One region of the Bacillus sp. 41-22 genome, then DNA from elsewhere that is predicted to be linked to it. Evidence: riboswitches for the same ligand, from Rfam matches in the RefSeq annotation. Region 1 holds a riboswitch; each other region holds the start of a gene.
The links. A riboswitch is a leader RNA that binds a small molecule or an ion and turns the genes downstream of it on or off. The one in region 1 is predicted to bind S-adenosylmethionine.
Positions count from the first base shown of each region.

Region 2: linked by a shared signal. The riboswitch ahead of LCF45_RS01050 (ABC transporter permease) and the one ahead of LCF45_RS26550 (bifunctional O-acetylhomoserine aminocarboxypropyltransferase/cysteine synthase) in region 1 are both predicted to bind S-adenosylmethionine.
Region 3: linked by a shared signal. The riboswitch ahead of LCF45_RS07310 (Na+/H+ antiporter NhaC family protein) and the one ahead of LCF45_RS26550 (bifunctional O-acetylhomoserine aminocarboxypropyltransferase/cysteine synthase) in region 1 are both predicted to bind S-adenosylmethionine.

Region 1 is NZ_CP084035.1:5,159,547-5,167,081, reverse strand. Features, by position in the region: gene LCF45_RS26555 (chloride channel protein) at 1-1,192, opposite strand, end outside; SAM riboswitch class I at 1,512-1,616, shown strand; gene LCF45_RS26550 (bifunctional O-acetylhomoserine aminocarboxypropyltransferase/cysteine synthase) at 1,851-3,149, shown strand; gene metA (homoserine O-acetyltransferase MetA) at 3,133-4,038, shown strand; gene LCF45_RS26540 (homoserine dehydrogenase) at 4,180-5,475, shown strand; gene LCF45_RS26535 (YczE/YyaS/YitT family protein) at 5,505-6,131, opposite strand; gene LCF45_RS26530 (LacI family DNA-binding transcriptional regulator) at 6,230-7,207, shown strand; gene LCF45_RS26525 (SGNH/GDSL hydrolase family protein) at 7,218-7,535, shown strand, end outside.
Region 2 is NZ_CP084035.1:178,604-186,138, reverse strand. Features, by position in the region: gene LCF45_RS01070 (peptide ABC transporter substrate-binding protein) at 1-1,113, opposite strand, end outside; gene LCF45_RS01065 (ABC transporter ATP-binding protein) at 1,127-1,900, opposite strand; gene LCF45_RS01060 (ABC transporter ATP-binding protein) at 1,897-2,907, opposite strand; gene LCF45_RS01055 (ABC transporter permease) at 2,864-3,868, opposite strand; gene LCF45_RS01050 (ABC transporter permease) at 3,885-4,802, opposite strand; SAM riboswitch class I at 4,941-5,046, opposite strand; gene LCF45_RS01045 (DUF3951 domain-containing protein) at 5,220-5,435, shown strand; gene LCF45_RS01040 (hypothetical protein) at 5,454-5,957, opposite strand; gene LCF45_RS01035 (hypothetical protein) at 6,232-6,678, shown strand; gene LCF45_RS01030 (multidrug effflux MFS transporter) at 6,711-7,535, opposite strand, start outside.
Region 3 is NZ_CP084035.1:1,421,470-1,429,004, reverse strand. Features, by position in the region: gene LCF45_RS07320 (PspA/IM30 family protein) at 1-473, opposite strand, end outside; gene LCF45_RS07315 (lmo0954 family membrane protein) at 518-874, opposite strand; gene LCF45_RS07310 (Na+/H+ antiporter NhaC family protein) at 1,104-2,420, opposite strand; SAM riboswitch class I at 2,515-2,620, opposite strand; gene LCF45_RS07305 (ribonuclease FAU-1 family protein) at 2,741-3,259, opposite strand; gene gltP (glutamate/aspartate:proton symporter GltP) at 3,328-4,602, opposite strand; gene LCF45_RS07295 (murein hydrolase activator EnvC family protein) at 5,095-6,369, shown strand; gene LCF45_RS07290 (hypothetical protein) at 6,468-6,632, shown strand; gene LCF45_RS07285 (sodium-dependent transporter) at 6,665-7,535, opposite strand, start outside.

The DNA.
Region 1 (7,535 bases):
CATTCCCAATCGCTGCTGCCCCGAGCATCGGTAATAATAAATTGAGCGGGAAAAACATGAGTAATAGTAATGTTATAGCTATTGGTTTTCTTAATGCATAGCTTGAAATAGCTGTCGTGACGATGGCTACAGAAGCTATTGGATCTATAGGGATAATAGAAGCTATAGCATATCCGATACTTGATCCAGCAAATATAATTGGGAAAATATGTCCGCCGCGCCAACCCGTATTTAAACAAACGGCAGTAAGACATAATTTTAAAACTCCTGAAAGAAGTAGTACCCAAAAGGATAAATGGCTCCATTCAACGACTAAATCTTTTAATTGATGTTCCCCTGAAAATAACGTGTACGGGAGAAAAGTTCCTGTAACCCCTAATAAAATACCGCCTATAATTCCAAGTGATACCTTGTATTCCCTGAAGGGGTGGATTAATTTCTCTAATGTGAATTCTAATTTGAAGTAAAAGAAACCAACTATAGCACCAATGCTAGCAAGTGGTAGAAAGGCGATCCATTCATTAAGAGCAAGAGACCCTTCCCCAAAATCAACAATAAAGGATCCACGATTATCGAGTTTACTAAGCAATAAATAAACGGAAAAACCAGCAAAAGTGGTAGCTAAATATACGATTGCTTTTTTTCCTTTCGAAAATTCATTAATTTGCTTATCCTCATTTTCATTGGGAGCTAAATAACCGAATAATGGTGCATTAAAAATAACACTTAAAGTGGCACCAATTCCAACCTCTGTTAGTTCATTCATTCCCTTTAAAGCAAATTTAAAGCGATCTCCTACCCATGTACAAAGTCCACCGATAATTCCAACAAGTGCAGCTTCTGGTCCTAAACTAGCTCCAAATATTAAAACGATAATCGCAGTTAAAGTAGCTTTATGTACAAAACGGTATTCAATTCTACCTGTTTTTTTATATTCAGCCATCACTTCCGGCATAAGACGTGGATATGTACCGAAGTATTTTTGTGTTAAACCAACGAGGATACCACCGATGATTGTTACACAAATGGTGTAATAAGGGGGAGAAGAGAAAAGAGTAGGTAAGTATCCCCAAATAAAGTGAATTCCGATATTTATTGTGACTAAAAATGACCAGACCGTGACTCCTACTATAGAGCCTAAAAGAATGCCATATAGGACGAGTATATGGTGCATGTCTTTTTTATTTTTCATGTTCTACCTCCGTTATGTAAGTTTTCATGTAGAAAAGATTAAATATGCTAGTGTGAAATGAATTGAATATATATAGTATCTTTTTGAGAGGGTGGCTTATTCAATATATTGGGATCTCATGAAAATTTGAAACCAACGCGGTTAAACCACCTATTTAATTCTATATATGGATTGGAGTTTTTAAAAGGTCTTTTTCAAATGAATATGGAATATATTTCTTTTATTGTTTGTATTAAATTCCTTGCATTTAATTTAGAACATTCAGAAAAACTATTTGACATCAGGAAATTATTGCTATAAAATCAACGGTAATTGCATAGTCTTATCAAGAAAAGGTGGAGGGACAGGCCCGATGAAACCTTGGCAACAGCCGTATAACGGAATTGTGCCAAATCCTGCAGGTAATAATCCTGAGAGATAAGAAAGAGCCTTAGAGCGTGTTTTCAAACTGCTCCTTTCTTGTTTTCAGGGAAGGGGCAGTTTTTTATTTTGGATAAAGTGAAACTTTAATCAGTGGGGGTTTTGCCCCTCCCCCGCTAATTATTAGCCTTCATCAATCGGGCAGTTATCTCCCGCCTAACTTCCTCGCATTTGCCGAATTTGGAGGTGGGAGTCTTACTACCCGCAAATAGCGGGAGAAAAGAAAGGAGAATGAGAGATGGGAGAGTCATGGGGGAAAGGAACGATTTGTGTGCAAGGTGGCTATACGCCAAAAAATGGTGAACCGCGTGTTTTGCCACTTTATCAAAGTACAACGTATAAATACGATACGTCAGATGATTTAGCGGCACTATTTAATTTAGAGGCAGAAGGATATATATATACGCGTATTGGAAATCCTACTCTAGCTGCATTTGAGCAGAAGTTATCAGATTTAGAAGGCGGTGTAGGGGCTGTTGCAACAGCTTCTGGGCAGGCAGCCATTATGCTTGCGGTTTTAAATATTTGCAGTAGTGGAGACCATTTGCTTTGTTCTTCAACTGTTTACGGAGGAACGTTTAATTTATTTGGAGTGAGTTTGCGAAAGCTGGGCATAGATGTTACGTTCTTTAATCCTAATTTAACGGCAGATGAAATTGCGGCACTTGCTAATGATAAGACAAAACTCGTTTATGCAGAGTCGTTAGGAAATCCAGCAATGAACGTTTTGAATTTCAAAGAACTTTCAGCAGCAGCAAAAGAATTAGAAGTACCTTTTATCGTTGATAATACATTAGCGACGCCTTATTTATGCCAGGCGTTTGAACATGGGGCAAATATCATTGTCCATTCTACAACGAAATATATTGATGGCCATGCAAGTTCTCTAGGCGGGATTGTAATAGATGGAGGGAACTTCGATTGGACAAATGGAAAATACCCTGAGCTTGTCGAACCTGACCCGAGTTATCATGGCGTAAGCTATGTTCAAAATTTTGGAGCAGCAGCGTATATTGTGAAAGCACGCGTTCAGTTATTAAGAGACTACGGAAACTGTATGAGCCCATTCAATGCATATATTAGCAACATTGGCCTGGAAACATTGCATTTACGAATGGAGCGTCATAGTGAAAATGCTCTCGAAGTTGCTAAGTGGCTTGCTAATCATGATCGCATTGAATGGGTGAATTATCCAGGATTAGATAGTAATGAAAATTACTCGTTAGCACAAAAGTATTTGAAAAAAGGTGCTAGTGGAGTTTTAACATTTGGTATTAAGGGCGGATTAGAAGCAGCAAAAGAATTTATCGCAAATGTAAAGCTTGCAACTCTTGTAACGCATGTAGCTGATGCAAGAACTTGTGTAATACATCCTGCTAGTACGACGCACAGACAATTAAGCGCAGAAAATCAGCGTTTAGCTGGCGTTACATCTGATTTAATCCGTTTATCGGTCGGTATAGAAGATGTTTCTGATATTATTGCAGATTTAGAAGCGGCGCTAGTCGGAGGCAAACAACATGCCGATCATAATTGATAAAGATTTACCAGCTCGCAAAGTATTGCAGAAGGAAAATATTTTTGTAATGACGAAGGAGCGAGCAGTAACACAAGATATACGTGCTTTGAAAATTGCTATATTAAATTTAATGCCCACAAAGCAAGAAACAGAGGCGCAATTACTTCGTTTAATTGGAAATACGCCGTTGCAATTAGATGTGCATTTACTTCATATGGAATCGCATCTGTCTCGCAATGTAGCGCAGGACCATTTAACGAGCTTCTATAAAACATTTCGTGATATTGAGGATGAAAAATTTGATGGACTCATTATTACAGGAGCACCAGTTGAAACTCTTTCTTTTGAAGAGGTAGATTATTGGGAAGAGCTTGGACGTATTATGGAGTATTCAAAAACGAATGTAACATCTACGCTTCATATTTGCTGGGGGGCACAAGCAGGTTTGTATTATCACTATGGTGTGCCGAAGTATCCTCTTGCGGAAAAAATGTTTGGTGTATTTGAACATGAGGTTCGCGAGCAACATGTGAAATTGTTACAAGGGTTTGATGAAGTGTTTTTTGCTCCGCATTCTCGTCATACAGAAGTAAGAGAGAGTGATATTGAAAAGGTGAAAGAATTAACGTTATTAGCCAATTCTGAAGAAGCAGGTGTTCATCTTGCTATTGGGCAAGAGGGAAGGCAAGTTTTCGCACTCGGACATAGTGAATACAGTTGTGATACGTTAAAGCAAGAATACGAACGGGACTGCCAAAGAGGGTTAAATATTGATGTGCCAAAAAATTATTTTAAACATAATAATCCAGATGAGAAGCCACTTGTTAGGTGGAGGAGTCATGGGAATTTATTATTCTCTAATTGGCTGAATTATTATGTGTATCAAGAAACCCCTTATATATTGTAAATAATGATTGTATAACACGTGGTAGCGTTTTATTTGTAAAGATTAACCTTTATTTTTCTTAATATTCAAAATACATTGTTTTTCAGATTTTTTGTCTATATAATGGCATCTAAACACAATTTTTGAGGGGTGGACAGTATTATGAAAGACATTCAAGTGGGGTTATTAGGTCTTGGGACAGTTGGTAGTGGTGTAGTTCGTATTATTACAGATCATCAAGAACGACTTATACACCAAGTAGGTTGTCCAGTGAAAGTAACGAAAGTATTGGTGCAAAACATTGAGAAAGAGAGAGAAGTAGACGTGCCTTCTACTCTATTAACACAAGATGTGAATGAAATTTTAGATAATCCTAATATTGATGTTGTCATTGAAGTAATGGGCGGCATTGATGATGCAAAAGCATATATTTTACAAGCTTTAAAAAGCGGGAAGCACGTTGTGACTGCAAATAAAGATTTAATGGCGTTACACGGAGCGGAACTCTTAGCGGTAGCAAAAGATAATAAGGCTGATTTATTTTACGAAGCAAGTGTAGCTGGAGGGATTCCAATTTTACGAAGCATCGTAGAAGGACTTTCCTCAGATCTTATTACGAAAGTAATGGGAATTGTAAATGGAACGACAAATTTTATTTTGACGAAAATGTCAGACGAAGGGAGAGCATATAACGACGTGTTAAAAGAAGCTCAGCAGCTTGGATTTGCAGAAGCAGATCCAACATCAGACGTAGAAGGTTTAGATGCAGCAAGAAAAATGACGATTTTGGCTACCCTCGGTTTCTCTACAAATGTAGAGCTTGGAGATGTGAAGGTAAAAGGAATTACTTCTATTACAGCAGAAGATATTGAATATAGTAAGAGCTTAGGCTATACAATTAAATTAATTGGTCTTGCAAAGCGAGATGGCGAGAAATTAGAGGTTACAGTTGAGCCAACTTTACTTCCAAATGCACACCCTCTTGCGGCAGTGCAAAATGAATATAATGCTGTCTATGTGTATGGTGAAGCGGTAGGAGAAACGATGTTTTATGGACCGGGAGCAGGAAGTTTACCGACAGCGACAGCTGTTGTTTCTGACCTAGTTGCTGTAATGCAAAATATTAGGCTTGGTGTAAACGGAAATAGTGCGGTAGTCCCGCAATATCAAAAGGTACTAAAAGAGCCAGATGAAATTGTTGTGAAAAAGTTTTTAAGACTTCATGTGAAAGACGAAATTGGTGTGTTTGCAAAAATCACATCATTGTTCTCTGAGCGCGGTGTTAGTTTTGAAAAGATTATTCAAATGCCACTTGAAGAGAAAGGGAAAGCAGAAATCGTAATCGTAACGCATCGTGCTTCTCTTGCGGATTATGAGTACATTCTACATACATTGCAATCGTATGAAGAAATAGATTGTGTGAAAGCAAATTATCGAATTGAAGGAGATGCTAAGTAGTATCTCTTCTAATAAAACGAAAAAACCTATTAAGCGGCTTGCTTAATAGGTTTTTTTCTATTTAAAATTTGCGTACCAACTTGAATAAAAGCTTGAATAATCCAACCTGTTGTAAAGGATAAGATAATTGTTCCAAAATAGATTGGCCCATCTAATAAGAAGCTTAATGTTAAAAATAAAAAAGCTAATGAAATTTCTGTTCTTCTAAATGTCCATTTCTTTTTCTCAGCAACAGTTAAAACGAAAGCCTCTTGAGGTGCTGCGCAAAGGTTAGTAGAGACGTAAAGACCAATTCCGGCTCCGACGAATAGATTTCCGCAAACAAGTGTTATATATTTTGGAAGAGAGCGGATAATGTCCATAATAGTCGTAATAGAACCAACCCAATCAACAAAAAGAGAAATAAGAATCATTGTGACAATTGTGCCGATTGTAATTTGTTTTTTGTCCCAAAAGAGTACGATCAGGGTAAAAACAAAGTTAATCATGAAAATCCAAAAACCAATACTTATCCCAAAATTTTGATATAGTGCAATAAAGAAGGAATCATAAGGGCTAAGTCCAAAGGAAGTAATTGTCGTCATCATATTAATACCGATGGCGAGAATGAGTAAACCGCCAATGAAAAATATATATTCTAGTTTGAATCGAAGCATAGTTGTATATCCTTTCAAAATGTATTTGCTAAGAAAGGATATACTGTGGAAAGCTTACCAGGTCAAGCGAGAATTTTTGAGGGGAAGGGGAGAATGAGATGACTAATATAAGAAAGATTGCTGAACTTGCTGGTGTATCTGTTTCAACTGTTTCACGTGTACTCAATAATCATCCGTATGTGAATGAACAGAAACGAAAAGAGATTTTAGCGATTATTGAAGAATTAAATTATACGCAAAATGTGAATGCGATTCATTTAGTGAAAGGAAAAACGAATGTAATTGGCGTGTTATTGCCGCACGTAAATGATCAATATTACAGTGCCATTATTGGGGGGATATCAAAGGAAACCGCAAAGAACAATTATAATATGATGCTTTGCCAGACAAATTATAGCGAGGAAAAAGAGCTTGAAATTTTACATATGTTAAAAATGAAAAAGCTTGATGGAGTAATTATATGTTCACGGACAAATAGTAAGGAAAAACTTGAAGAGTATACGAAGTTTGGTCCAATTGTGATGTGTGAAGAAATAGATTCAAAATTCATTTCGAGTGTACATATTGATTACTACAAAGTATTTTTGCGCGGGATGAAAAGCTTAATAGATGCTGGTCATACACGTATCGGATATTGCATTGGAAGAAGTAATAGTATTAATAGCCAGAGGCGAAAAAAGGCGTATGAAGATTCACTTCAACAGATTGTTGTAACACCGTTAGATGCCTGGAAGTTTAAGGGCTGTTTTACGGTGGAAGATGGGCGCAATGTAGTCAGGGAATGGGCTCGTATGTCTGTAAAACCGACGGCTTTTCTTGTATCTTGCAATCATATTGCTGCAGGAATGGTAACGGAGGCGAAAAAACAAGGAATTCGTATCCCAGAGGATATTACGATTATCGGATGTGATGATCAAGAGGTGGCAAATATATTAGGTATTACGACGATTTCGCATTCTAGTAAAAATGTTGGTGTAAAGGCATTTGAATTATTATATGAAAAGATTAATGATGAGGAAATAGATGTGAAACATGTAGAGTTATTACCAGGTTTGGTAGATAGGGAAACGACATAATAGAGAAGGTGTGAAAATCGCTTTTCGAAAATTCGTTTGGTATAATTATGGACAATCTATAGGGGCTAAAAGGGGTTTTGATATGAGATCAAAATTAGTAAAAGTAATTCTACTCATTACAATTGCGTCTTTCTGTTTATTTGCATACGGTTTTGTTTCGGGTGTAAATGATGTATTAAATCCGAAAGCTTCAAAATTAATTACGAAGACTGACGTATTGGAAAAAGAGAAAAAGAAAACAGGAACGTTACAAGTAGTTAGTTTAGGTGATTCGTTAACGCGCGGCGTTGGTGATAAAGAAGGAATTGGCTATATTGGACGAATGAAA
Region 2 (7,535 bases), 280 kb from region 1:
CATGCCCTCTTCTAATAATTTTTTCGCTTCTGCTGAATCGAATTTTACGTAATCGCCTTTTTCTTTACGGAAATCACGACCACCTTGTGTTTTTGCCCCTTCTGGAACAAAAGCATATGCTTCTTGTGCATTATTTTTATACAGTTTTTCAACGATAAACTTACGATCAACCGCTAATGAAAATGCTTTACGTACTTTTGCATTTGTAAACGGCTCTTTTTCTACGTTAAACGAATAAATATAAGATGAGAATCCTGCAACACGCTTATATTCTTTGTTTCCTTTTTCTTTTTCAATCATCTCTTGTGGTAAGCTACTTAGCAAATCTAATTCTTTTGACTTGTACAATTGGTACGCTGTTTTAGAATCTGGAATAATACGAAACTCAATTTCTTTTAATGTTACCTTTTTATCATAGTATTCTTTATTTTTTTGTACTGTAATAGCTTGGTTATGCTTCCATTCTTTTAATGTGAATGGTCCGTTCGTAATTAACTCTTTTGGATCTGTTTTTAATTTATTATTATCATCAATTGATTTTTTAGATAATGGAATAAATAATGAACTTGCTAATTTTTGTTTAATAGAAGCAACTGGGTGCTCAAGTGTTACCTTTAATGTTTGAGGATCAACGACTTGAATACCAACTTGTCCTTCTTCACCTTTTCCAGTATTATATGCCTCTGCTCCTTTAATAAAATACATTTCTGTCGCATTCATAGAACCCGTTTTCGGATTTAATAATCGCTTCCAGGCAAACTCAAAATTATTTGCTGTAATAGGAGAACCATCTGACCATTTAATATCTTTCTTTAAATGAATTGTATATTCAGTTCCATCAGCGTTTACTTCTTCTTTCTCTGCTAATTCATTTTGATATTTCCCGTCACTATCTTGCGTATATAAACTTGAAAACAATTGCCCAATTACATAACCTGACGTGCTATCTGTCGCAATGGCAGAATCAAGCGTATACGGATCACTGCTAATATTCGTTACTAATCGATCGCCTTCACCCTTACCAGCACTCGCCTTTTGCGTCTCTTTCTTACCGCAAGCAACAGAAGTAATTGCTAAAACAGTCATAATGACAAACAGTAAAAACTTCTTCATCCTACATTCTCCTTTAACCTGAAATTTTTGGTGTTGATGCTAATAATGTTTTTGTATAAGAATGTTGTGGATTACGGAATACTTCGTCCGTATATCCAAATTCAACAAGTTCTCCTTTGTATAAGACAGCCACTTTTTCACATAAATAGTGAACCATCGGTAAATCATGCGCGATAAATAAATATGTATAGCCTTGTTCCTTTTGAATCTTTTGCAACAAGTGCACAATTTGGATTTGAAGTGAAACATCTAATGCTGAAATTGGTTCATCAAGGATTAAAACTTCTGGCTCACATAATAACGCTCTTGCAATAGCAATACGTTGACGTTGTCCGCCGCTAAATTCGTGTGGATAGCGATCAATATATCGTCTATCTAATCCAACACGCTCTAGTGCATCACCTGCGACTTTATCTTTCAATCCTTTATCGCCTAAACCGAATGAAATATAGCCTTCTGTTACAATATCGCGTACTTTCCAGCGCGGATTTAATGCCGCTGTGGAATCTTGAAAAATGAACTGTACTTTCTGTAAGAAATCCCGCTTATGAGCTGACTTCAGCTTGTGAACAACTTGACCGTTATAATCAATTTCACCAGACGTTGGACGCTCGATCCCAGCTATGAGCTTACCAAGTGTTGTCTTTCCAGAACCACTTTCCCCAATAATGCCAAGCGTTGTTCCTTTCGGGATAGAAAGTGATATATCTTTTAAAGCTGCGATTTCTTTATTTTTACTTCCATACGTTTTCGTTACTTGCTTTACAGTAATTAAATCTGTCGTCATGAGGCATTCACCTTCTCTTTTGATTTCGCTTTATTATGCTCCAGAATATGTTGCCAGCAATGTGAACTATGCTCCTCAGAATATGTTGTTCTCTCTGCGAAGCGATGAATACATTCTTTTATCGCTACAGGACAACGATTCACAAACGGGCATCCAAAACTATTTAACGTTTCAATTGAAGGTGTTGTTCCCTCAATTGCTCTAAGTACCTTTTCTGAATCATCCATATTCGGAATTGCTTGCAATAAACTTTTTGTGTAAGGGTGCTTAGGTGAGCCAATTACTTCTTGAATCGTTCCTTTTTCAACAACACGTCCCCCGTACATAACTACTACTCGGTCAGCTACTTCACGTACAAGTGCCAAATCATGTGTAATTAATAAAATACTCGTATTTTGTTTTTCCTTTCTTTCTTTTAACAACTCCATAATTTGCTTTTGAATCGTTACATCTAATGCTGTTGTAGGTTCATCTGCAATAACGAGCTTCGGGTGACAAGCAAATGCAATTGCTAAACAAATACGCTGCCTCATACCTCCGCTCAACTGATACGGGTATTGTTCAAAGCGTTTCTCTGCTTCATGTATCCCTAAATCATTTAGTAAGTTAATTGCAATTTCTTTTGCCTCTTTTTTCGATTTCTTTTCATGCTGCACAATTACTTCTGTAATTTGTCTTCCAACCTTCATCGTCGGATTTAAAGATGAAAGCGGGTCTTGAAAGATAAAGGAAATATCTTTCCCGCGAATTTGATTCCATTCTGATTCTTGTAAATCCGTTAATTCCTTTGATTGGAAAGATATATTTCCATCATCAATATGAATTGATTCTTGATTTAAGCCGATAATAGATTGTGCTGTAACACTTTTCCCTGAACCACTTTCTCCGACAAGTGCAACTATTTCACCTTCGTTAATAGAAAAGGAAACATGCTTCACAATCGCTTGCTTACTATTCTCTTTTTCAACGGCCAACGTTACGTTTTCTAAAGATAAGATTTGTGCCATGTTTTTTCTCCTTTCGATTACGTTTTACGATTTTCGGATCAATTGCATCTTGCAAACCATCACCAATCGCATTAAATGCGAACATGATGAATGCAATCATGATTGCCGGGAAGAATAGTTGCCACCATTCTCCGCTTAGTAACGTCCCAAGTGCATCGTTCGTCATCGTGCCCCAGCTTGCCGCCGGTGATTGTACTCCAAGTCCGATAAAGCTTAAAAATGATTCTGAGAAAATAGCTGCTGGAATGGTAAATGATAAATTTACGATAATAATCCCTGTTAAGTTTGGAATTAAATGCCCATATATAATTTTCATATGAGGTGTACCTAATCGCTCTGCTGCAATAACAAATTCTCTTTGTTTTAAAGACAAGACTTGCGCTCTAATGAGGCGTGCCATGCCAATCCATCCCGTCAATGCAAGGGCGATAATAATTGTAAAAAGGCCTGGTTTCATAACAATTAATAGTAAAATAACAATTAACAAATATGGAATACCGTATAACACTTCAATCCCTCTTATAATCCACTCGTCAATTAACGTTCCAAGACGATTACGTCCTCTCACATATCCACTAAAGCCACCAATTAGTACACCTAGCCCAATATCAAGAGCTGCTGCTACCAATCCAACTGTTAATGAAATTTTCCCACCAGCCCAAGTACGCGCCCAAATATCTCTCCCTAAATCGTCTGTTCCGAACCAATGCTCACTACTAGGCGGTAAATTAGTTGCTTCTTTTACTTGTTCACTCGCAGTAAATGGTGTTAAACTTTCGCCAATAAGCGAGAAAACAATAATTAGTAATAACGTCACTGCCCCTAAAACTGCTATAGGGTTTAATATAAACTTGCGAAACACTTCCTTTTTCCGGCTAATCGTTTGCTGATCTTTATTTATCGTTAATTCTTTTTTCTCTTCATTCGTTAATAACTGGTCATTAATTTCATAAGCCCCCATTTAAACATCACCCTCCTTACGTAATAGAACGAATGCGCGGATCAACAATACGATGAATGATATCTGTAATAAAAATACATACAATTAATAGCGCACTATAGAAAATGGTTGTTCCCATAATCACCGGATAATCTCGGTTGAAAATACTGTCTACAAAATATTTTCCTAAACCAGGAATTGAAAAGATTTTTTCAATAACGAAAGTCCCTGTTAAAAGTCCAGCCATTAATGGGCCAACAAATGTAAGTACCGGAACAATCGCATTTCGAAGAGCATGTCTTATAATGATTTTCTTAATTGGTATACCTTTCGCTCTCGCTAGCTTAATATAATCACTCTGCAACACTTCAATCATATTAGAGCGAACAAATCTTGTAATAACTGCAATTGGTCCTAACGCTAATGCGAAGGAGGGTAATACAGTATGCTCAAATGTTCCCCAAGACGCCACTGGTAGTAATTCAAATTGTATGGCGAATACTTGTATAAATAGTGGTGCTAAAATAAAACTAGGAATAGAAATACCGAGAATCGCAAGCAAGCTCACACTATAATCAATCACTTTCCCATGATATAGCGCGGCAAATGTACCTGCGGCAATTCCGACTAACAATGAAATAACAAGTGCTTGTAAACCAATAATTGCCGATGGTCCAAAACCAGTTGTTATAATTTCCGATACACCTTGACCTGTCGATTGAACAGATTCGCCAAAATCAAAATGAACTACCCCATCCAAATAAGCAACATACTGATTCCATAACGGTTCATCAAGGTGATACTTCGCTCTCATGTTTTGTATTACTTCTTCAGGAAAGATTTTCGCATCTGATGAAAACGGATCACCTGGAATAATATGCATAATTAAAAATGTTATTGTCGTAATGACCCATAGCGTGAATACCATAACCGATAGTTTTTTAATAACATACACTTCAATAACCCCCCTAAACAAATGGATTTACTTTGTTTTATTGACATATTTGTTGCCATTACTCCTTCTCTACTTCTTAAAACACAAAAAGCCTTGATCTTAAAAAATAAGATCAAGGCTTAATAAACGAAGGCCCATCACTTATCTTTCAAGACTTGCTTGCTGGAATTAGCACGGTGTTCCTGTTACAGAACCCGCTGCTGAGGTGTCATAGGGCCAGTCCCTCTACCTCTCTGGATAAGTAAATTGCTATATTATTATTTGGTTCAAATTGTATATTTTGAATTATAATTCTGAAAAAATGAAAAGTCAATCAAATTGGATATATTTAGAAAAATCAGTTTTCTATTATATTAGTTATTGAAATTACAATCTTTCACTTATAATAAAAAGAAATTGTATTAAAGGAGTTATAAGATGGATCCACTACTTCTGGCTACTATAGGATTGCCATTAACAATCGTCATACTCGTCATCATCGGCTTCTATAAACTCTTCATTAAAAAGAAAAGCATCACTTCTTTTTACACTCCATTCGATAATATTACTGGACAAACAATTTCAGAATTTCACGAAGAACAGAAGATATTAGTATCCGAGGATGAAGACGGAGATGGTAAAAAGAAAAAATAACCTTGCGCATGCGCAAGGTTATTTTTTCGCCTCTGTTTGAAAGCGTTTATAGTATGTGGATGCTGTTGCAAAATTAATTTCTATATCACGAATTAATGATGAATCTTCTTCTTTAGCTAGCTTCTGTAATTTTTTCATCGCTTGTTCCGATTCATTCAAGAAACCAACATATACCTCATGTTCTTGCTCTTTCGACTTTGGAACACGAATTTCTTTACGTATATTATCAATATCTTCTAACATGCTCGTTGTTACCTTTTGCACATCTTCTTTATATGTAGCATTCGTTATTTCCTTACCGCCCTTTTCTTTTGCCACTTCAAATAACTGTAACGCCTTATTAATTTCTTTATTTATTTTCGCATCATATTTTTCATGTACTGCGCTGTATTCTTTCATTTCTTCTGTTTGCTCAGTGGATTGCTCTACCTTTTCTTTCGGTTCTTTCGTATCTTTATTTCCATTACATCCTGCTAGAAGGATCATACTTCCCATTACAGCAATACCCAAAACCTTCTTCATCTCGAATTCTCCTTTTATCTACAGCTATTACTCATTATAGTTTCTTTTATCTCCACTTGTTATTATACCGAGAACGCCCCACTTTTTACACTTAAGACGATATCTTAATATACATACCAACATTTTTGTCACAGTATCGTCACTTTATGCAAATAACTTTTGCATCACTTTACTACATCACCTTACAAAACTGTAAGCACACATAGAGAACAAACCATGCTAGACTTACATATGCATAAAGTAAGCGTAGTTCAGTTTGTAAGGAGAATCATCAATGTACAATACAATACCCTTTATGGGCGAAGATATTCGCGTCCTTATTCGCGAAAAGTCACTTCATATTGAAAATACAGAGAGCCTTCGCCGCGTATTAAAGAAGAAGCATGCTCCATTTAAGCTGGCCCAATATTTAAAGCAACAACATATAAATCAATTTCATACTGTGCTAAATATATCCGATAAATCTTTAACAATCGAGATTATCAGTCATGTCTACATTGGAAATTTTGCAGATGTCTTAAAAGAAATTCCACGCATACCGAAGATTGCTCCTATTATCGTTGAGAGGGCATATAGAATTACAGATCATACTGATATTATTGATTGCGGGGAGAAAGAGGTCGACAGTAACCGCTGGGTATGGGATAAACTTGCTTTCTTATATGATGCGATCATGAATAATATGTATGAGTTATTTCAAAGAAATGAAAAAAAGAGCTGATTCAAAGAAATGTTTGAATCAGCTCTTTTGTATTAAGCTTCTAAATTTTTATTTTGTTGCAGTTCAAACTGCTTCTCACTTCTTCTGGCCATAAATAGATAACATAACACAGCACCAATTTCACAAAGCGCTATCACAACCCCCATCGGTAATGCGGTATTGCTTCCGCCAATACCTACTAATGGTGCAACAAGTGCTCCTGAAATGAACTGTAATAAACCTAGTAAAGCTGATGCTGTTCCTGCTGCTTGTTTTTGATTTCTCATCGCTAACGAGAAGCCGGTTGTTGATACAACCCCAACACTTGATACAACAAGAAATAGCGAGCATAAAACACCGATTAGCCCTATTCCTAATACGATTGTAAGTAGTAATGATAGACCGCCAACAGCCGCAATAATAATACCAGCAACAAATAAAGTTTTCTCATTAACTTTCCCTGCTAAACGGCCCGTAACCTGACTAGCAATAATAATACCGATACCGTTAATCGCAAAGAATAAGCTAAATTGCTGTGGTGATGCTCCGTATATGTTCTGCAACACAAACGGTGAACCAGAAATATAAGCAAACATTGCAGCTGTTACTAATCCTTGCGACAATGCATACCCCATAAATAAACGATCTTTCAGAAGCTTTCCGTATGTTGCAAGCGTTCCTGATAATCCACCTGTCTCTCTTTCTTCAGGAGGTAATGTTTCACGTAATACGAAAGTAGCTGATATTAGCATGAATACACTAATTGCTCCAAGAACGATAAAAACGCCGCGCCATGATGTGAACTGTAATAATTGCCCTCCAATAATCGGTGCCAAAATAGGCGCTGCTCCGTTTACTAACATAAGCAGTGAGAAAAA
Region 3 (7,535 bases), 1.5 Mb from region 1:
GTATTCATACGGCGGTTTGCATGCGCCATATTTTCACGTGCCATTAATTCCATACGCTTTGCGTTCATTTCTTTTAATTTATTTTTCATTTCTGAAAGACGACGCTCTAACTCATCAATTTGCTCTACAACACCAGCATACATTTCTTCTAAGCGAGTTACTTGCCCTTCATAATACGCTACTTCTTCTAATGCACGTTCATGCAATTGCAATTCGCCTGCTTCTTGTGCGATGATAGCTTGCTTTGATCTTTTATTAACGAAATAACGTGCTTGCTCAAGCTCACGAGCGAAGTTAGATTTTAATGTTTTATGACGCTGAATTAACTTCTCAATTTTTGTTATTTCACGCTCACTATCTCGTAAATATTGGTTTAACATAGCAATTGGATTTTTTCTTTCTTTCTCATCTAACACATTATGAAAATCAGCTAAAATTGCATCGCGTACACGTCCGAATAAAGATTGTTTCATTATAATCTTCCTCTCTTCTACTTTATAATTTGATTTATTTTATATTAGTTTTTCATTAACTTGTTCCACTCATCTTCAAAGTTGCTATATGGTTTAGCACTTTCTGGAGCAGAATCAACAACTACATTTTTTCCTTTTTGCCACTCACGGTATCCGTAGTATAAAACTACTAATGCTGCGATACCGATTAATGCTGGGGAATGAGAAAGTGCAATGGACAAACCGATTAAACCAACAATACCCCAAGCTAACTTTCCAAAGAATGATTTAGCTCGCACAAATGATTTATAGCTCCAGTACACAACTCCTGCTCCAATGGCGAATCCTACAATACCAGCAAGACTACCAAGAGCAATTAAAGCCAAAATACCGGCTGCGATAAACGCTAGAAATTGTTTCATCTTGTGCTTGCCTCCCTTCGATTTGATACTCTTATCTTAACTATTTTTTCATTTTTTCATAACGAGCTTAAGAACTGTTTTCGACTCAGACTTAAGACCGAGTTAAATTCAGCCTTTTGCAAAAATATGCGGTAGGATAGGATGATTCACTCTTTTATCGCACATAAAAAGCCGTACAGAGAACATTCTCTGTACGGCTTTCGTTACTATTCATAAACTTCATTTTAAATTATGCTGTTTTGTGATACTCTTTCTTTCCCGCTACTTTAGAAAACCTCGGGAAACCAATTAATATAGAAATGATTCCACATACTCCAACTAAGATTGGATAAAACGCATATGGTAACAATTCAATTGGAGATAACGCCGCAAATCCTGCTGCCGTTAACATTTGCGCACCATACGGAATTAATCCTTGCACACAGCATGAGAAAAGATCTAATACACTCGCTGATTTACGAGGGTCAATTTCATATTGATCTGCAATGTTTTTCGCAAGCGGACCTGTAAAGATAATAGAAATCGTATTATTCGCTGTACACATATTCGTCATACTCACTAAGCCAGCAATACCGAACTCTGCTCCTTTTTTTGAACGAATGTTACGCGTTAAAAGATTCATTAAATATTGAATGCCACCATTATATTGAATCAGTTCGACCATACCACCAATTAAAATGGCAAGTAACACTAACTCCATCATACCGCCCATTCCAGTCGTTACACTTTTAAAGAAACTCTCTAACGTATAACTTCCATCTATAAGACCGATAACACCAGATAGTACAGTTCCACCGGTTAATACAATAAGTACATTCCAGCCAAGTAGCGCTGTAACAAGTACACCTGCATATGGTAAAATCTTCACCCAATCAAATGTATGAGCTTTAATTTCTGTATCATTACCTAAAGTAATCATTACTAATAGTACAATTGTAATGACTGCAGCTGGCAATACAATTAAAAAATTCGTTTTAAACTTATCTTTCATTTCTGTTCCTTGCGAACGAACAGCAGCAATTGTCGTATCAGAAATAAATGATAAATTATCACCAAACATCGCTCCACCCACAACAGTAGCCATCGTAAGCGCAATTGAGATATCAGTTTGCCCACTAATACCTACAGCAATCGGTGCTAATGCAGCAATTGTTCCCATTGAAGTTCCCATCGCTAATGAAATAAATGCCCCTATAACAAAAATTCCAGCAACGATAAATCCTTGGGGTAAAATAGATAACGCTAAGTTAACAGTGGAATCAACTCCGCCCATTCCTTTTGCTGTTTCAGAAAACGCCCCTGCAAGTACAAAAATCAGAACCATGATCATAATATCAGGGTTTCCTGCACCTTTAGCAAATCGTTCTACTTTCACATTAAAGCTTTCCTTACGATTCATCACTAAAGCAATTCCTACAGCAATCATAATCGCTACGAGTATCGGCAATTTATAGAAATCACCTGTAATAATCCCAGAACCAATAAATAGCGCCAAAAATATTCCAAGTGGTAATAAAGCTAAACCATTTCCTCTCGTTTCTTTCAAAGTATCATCTCTCCCTAGTTTTCAACCTTTTCTAATTAACAACAAAAGACCTCTTCCGACGAGAAGAGGTCTTATACATCTATAAGAAACACTCTTCTCATTTTTCAAGCACACGCTTGCTGGATTTGGCACAGCACTCTGAAATCGAGTCCGCTGCCGAGGCATCGTAGGGCCAGTCCCTCCGCCTCTCTTTATAAGAAGGTTTCATATTTATTTTTAAATAATAATTTCTTTCCTAACTTTACTCGCTTACAAAACAAAAGTCAATTATTTTTTGTATAGTTTTTTTTGGTAATTATGCAAAAATATGAATACACCAATCATTTTAACTTTTCGATTTCTTTATCCAATATTGAGATCCAATAAAATTTTCTATTTTTTATCTTCGCGATAATCCATTTTGTTGTATTCCATGCTAACTCATATTCTTCTTTTGTAACATCACCAATTTTATAGGCATCCTCTAACTCGTCTTCATCCAGTACATAGATCTCACCGTTCGGTAACAATACTACATCTAAATATAAATCATCAAAATAAGGTAAACCACGCTCGTCTATTTTATATTCTTTCGTCACGTCGATATAATATTGCAGTAATTGTTTTTGATTGTCTAACATAGCTGTAATTGCAAAGTTTTCCCCGTTTATAAAATATTGCATCCATGTATACCCATCACCTGCAATGCAAAGCTGCTTACCATTGTATTCTTTATAACTAGGTTCTCTCACTTTTTTTATGTCCAGTATTCCTAACATTCCATCCTCTACTTGCTTAACCCTATAATCCTTCTCTATTAGTCGCTTCCACGAAGAACCGTCACCATATTTACGTTTCATTACGTCCGCTCCTCTTCTATATATAGAAAAGCCCCCACATATTATGTGAGAGCTTGTTCATATTATAATTAAGCTGCTTGACCCTTTTCAGATATCTCTTTTAAATAGGCTTGTCCTTTTTCAGCGTCATATTGACCTTCCCACTTAGACATAACTACAGCCGCTAAAGAGTTACCTACAACGTTAACTGCTGTACGAGCCATATCAAGAATACGGTCAATACCTGCAATAAACGCTAAACCTTCAGCTGGAATACCTACTGTACCAAGTGTTGCTAATAATACAACGAATGATACGCCCGGTACACCCGCGATACCTTTTGATGTAACCATTAATACAAGTAATAACGTAATTTGTTGTGTAATGGATAATTCAATACCGTACATTTGCGCTAAGAAAATTGCCGCAATTGCTTGATATAAAGTTGATCCATCTAAGTTAAATGAATAACCTGTTGGAATAACGAAAGATGTAATTGCTTTCGGACAACCGAATTTCTCCATTTTCTCCATAATTTTCGGTAAAACCGTTTCTGAACTTGCTGTAGAATACGCTAAGATCAGCTCGTCTTTTAAAATCTTAAAGAATTGGAAAATGTTTATTCCAAATATTTTCGCTGTAAGTCCTAATACAACTACAACGAAGAAGATCATTGCTCCGTATACTACAATGAGTAATTTCCCTAATGGAATTAATGAAGCTAATCCGAATGTAGAAACTGTAACACCAATTAATGCGAATACACCAAATGGTGCAAACTTCATAACTTGGTTCGTTACATAAAACATTGCATCTGCTACACCTTGGAAAAATTGTAGAACTGGTTTACCACGCTCACCAATTGCTGCTACACCTAAACCAAATAATACTGAGAAGAAGATAATAGCAAGCATATCACCTTCAGCTAATGATTTCATAATGTTCGTCGGAACAATATTTACAAACGTATCCGCGAACGAATGACTTTGTACTTGCTCTGTCGTATGTGTATATTTAGAAATATCTGTTTTTGTTAACTTATCCATATCAACGCCTTTTCCAGGTTGGAAAATGTTTGCTATTAATAAACCAACAACAATTGCAAGTGTTGTAATAATTTCAAAGTAAATAATTGTTTTTCCGCCTAGTCGACCTAACTTTTTAATATCGCCAACACCAGCAACCCCAACAACAATACTCGCTACAACAATCGGTACAACAATCATCTTAATTAATCGGATGAAGATATCACCAATTGGTTGTAAGTACTTCACCACTTCCGGATTGCCAAAGAAAATCGCCCCAACTGTAATACCAAGCGCAAGTCCTATTAAAATTTGCCATGCAAGTCCTATTCTTTTCATACTTGTGGTAACCCCCTCTTCGATGTGTCACTCTATCTCTCATTCTATCTCTATAAAACATGAAATTAAGAGTATTACATATTATTCGACAATTCACTACATTTTGTCCCTGTTAAAAATCATAAATCAAAATTTAAAATCTGACAACAAAATAAGTTTGCACGAATGCAAATAATTTTCTTGACAAAAACAAACTCCATGTCAGAAAACCTCACATGAAATCGATTCCTTACTAGTGATTGATAGGTTTTTAAAATACTGTTTCATTATGGAAAACTCCATCATTTCCCATGTTTTTTAAAAAAAATATAGAAATTGATATCTTTTTCTATACATTCAAGAATTTTAAATTTATGACAAACACTACGAAAAGATACTAAATTCCGACAAAACTTAGCAAAATTATAAAATTTTCTTTACATTATGATTACAACGATAGACACTCTTCTTCTTATGATATATAACATTCATAGGGAAAGGAGCAAGACAACCATGAAAAAGAAATTTGCAGCATTTAGTGTTTTAGCAGCTGGAACGATTTTCGTTTCCCCGTTACTTTCACCCGTATACGCTGAAACGAATGAGAATAAATTATCTAATATTCAATCCGAATTAGAAGGCAAACAAAATGACTTACAAAATAAATCAGCTGAGAAAGAACAAATAGAAAAAGAAATCCAGGAATTACAAAAGAAAATCGACGAATTAACTACTTCTATTAATAAAAACGAAGCTGAATTAAACGATACAAAAAAAGAAATTAGCAACACACAGCAAGTTATTACTGAAAAAAAGAAACATATAGAGCAATTACAAACGAACATAGATACACGGCAGGAAGTTATTAAACAACGACTACAATCTATGCAAGAAAAGCCTCGTACGAGTATCATTACAGAAGTAATAACAAGTTCTGCAAATATTGCCGATCTTGTTGATAATATGTATTCTGTAAGTTTAATTTTAAATAACGATACAGATATTGTAAAAAAGCAAACAAGTGATCAGAATGCTGTGACGACAGAAAAAGAAGCTGTTGAGAAAAAAGAGCAACAATTGAAAGAATCCGAGCAAAAATTAGTACAAAAACAACAAGAGTTACAAAGTAATCAACAACAGCAACAAACTCTTATTAAAGATCTACATACGAAAGTATCAAAAGTAGATTCCGAGATTGAAGGATTAGAAGAGTCACAAGGTATTTTAGAAAACCAGCGTCAAGCTGTTCAAAAAGCAATTGAAGAAGAAAAACGTGCGGAAGAAGCTCGGAAAGCTGAAGAGGCACGCAAGGCTGAGGAAGCAAAAAAACAAGCCGCCGCTTCTGCTAAAGAAAGCACACAATCCGCACCAACACCGCAAGATACGAACAAAGGTGGATTTATTAAGCCCGCCGCTGGCTCAAAAACTTCTGGATTCGGCGCACGTTCTTTAGATAACCATAAAGGAATCGATATCGCAGCTTCGGGAACAGTTCCAATTATTGCCGCTGCAGATGGCGTTGTTATCCGTTCAGAATTATCCTCTAGTTACGGAAACGTTGTTTACTTATCTCACCGTGTTAACGGAAAAACATATACGACAGTGTATGCACATATGAATAGCCGCTCTGTATCCAATGGACAAACTGTGAAACAAGGCGATCAACTTGGCTTTATGGGAAATACCGGTCAATCTTACGGACAACATTTACACTTCGAACTTCATATTGGGGAATGGAATGTTGGTAAGACAAACGCAGTTGATCCGTCTCCTTATATCGGATTATAAAAAACTCGGTGCATACCGAGTTTTTTTTACTACTTCACACTTTTTAGGCGTTTTACATAAACTACAACTAAATGCCTATATTTTGCGGGGTGATAAATATGAATACACAATTACAAGAAGAAATAGAAGAAGCTAGAGAAACATACATTGGCCGGCTATTTACATTCGGCGGCTCAGCGTTATTTTTAATTGGATCATTTATCGCAGTTGTCACAGCTTATAAAGCATATAATCGCTTATTAAATACTTCTACAACACAATAAAAAGACGGAGAATCCACATCTCCGTCTTTTTATTATGCAAACATTTTAAATACACCTATCGCATTTAAAAATACGATAATTACAGTTACCGGAATAACATAACGAAGCAAGAAGAACCAAATATTAAACAATGTTTTCCCTTTCGTTTCCGTAACTTCTAATTCTTTCATTAATAGCTCTTTACTCATTTTATTTGGTACAAATAACGAAATGGCTAGTACTCCGAGTGGCAGTAATACATTACTTACCGAAAAATCGACGAAATCAAAGAATGTCTTACCAAATATTTTCACATCACTCATAATTCCAAACGATAACGCTGATGGGATTCCAACTGCAAAAATAAGAATACCAATTAATAACGAAGCTGACGGACGCTTCTTCTCATTATCTTTCGCAACAGATGCTACTACAATTTCAAGCATTGAAATCGCAGATGTTAAAGTCGCAAAGAAGAATAAAACTAAAAACATAATGAAGAAAAATTGTCCAAATGGAATTTTCGCAAAGACAGCAGGAAGAACGATAAACAGTAGCCCTGGTCCTTCTGTCGGTTTAACTCCTAATGCGAAAATCGCCGGAAAAATCGCTAATCCTGCAAGTACTGTAACAAATACAGTTAAACTTACAATAGATGTTGCTGATTTAGCTAAATGCTCTTCTTTCTTTAAATACGAACTATACGTTACCATTACCGAGGCACCTACCGTTAGTGAGAAGAAAGATTGTCCCATCGCATATAAAATCGTATCTGCTGTAAGCTTTGAAAAATCTGGTTTTAAGAAGAACTCTACCCCAGCCATAGCACCATCAAGTGTTAACGCACGAATAATGATAGCAATAAATAAAATGAATAATAGCGGCATCATGTACTTACTCGCCTTTTCTATGCCTTTTTCCACA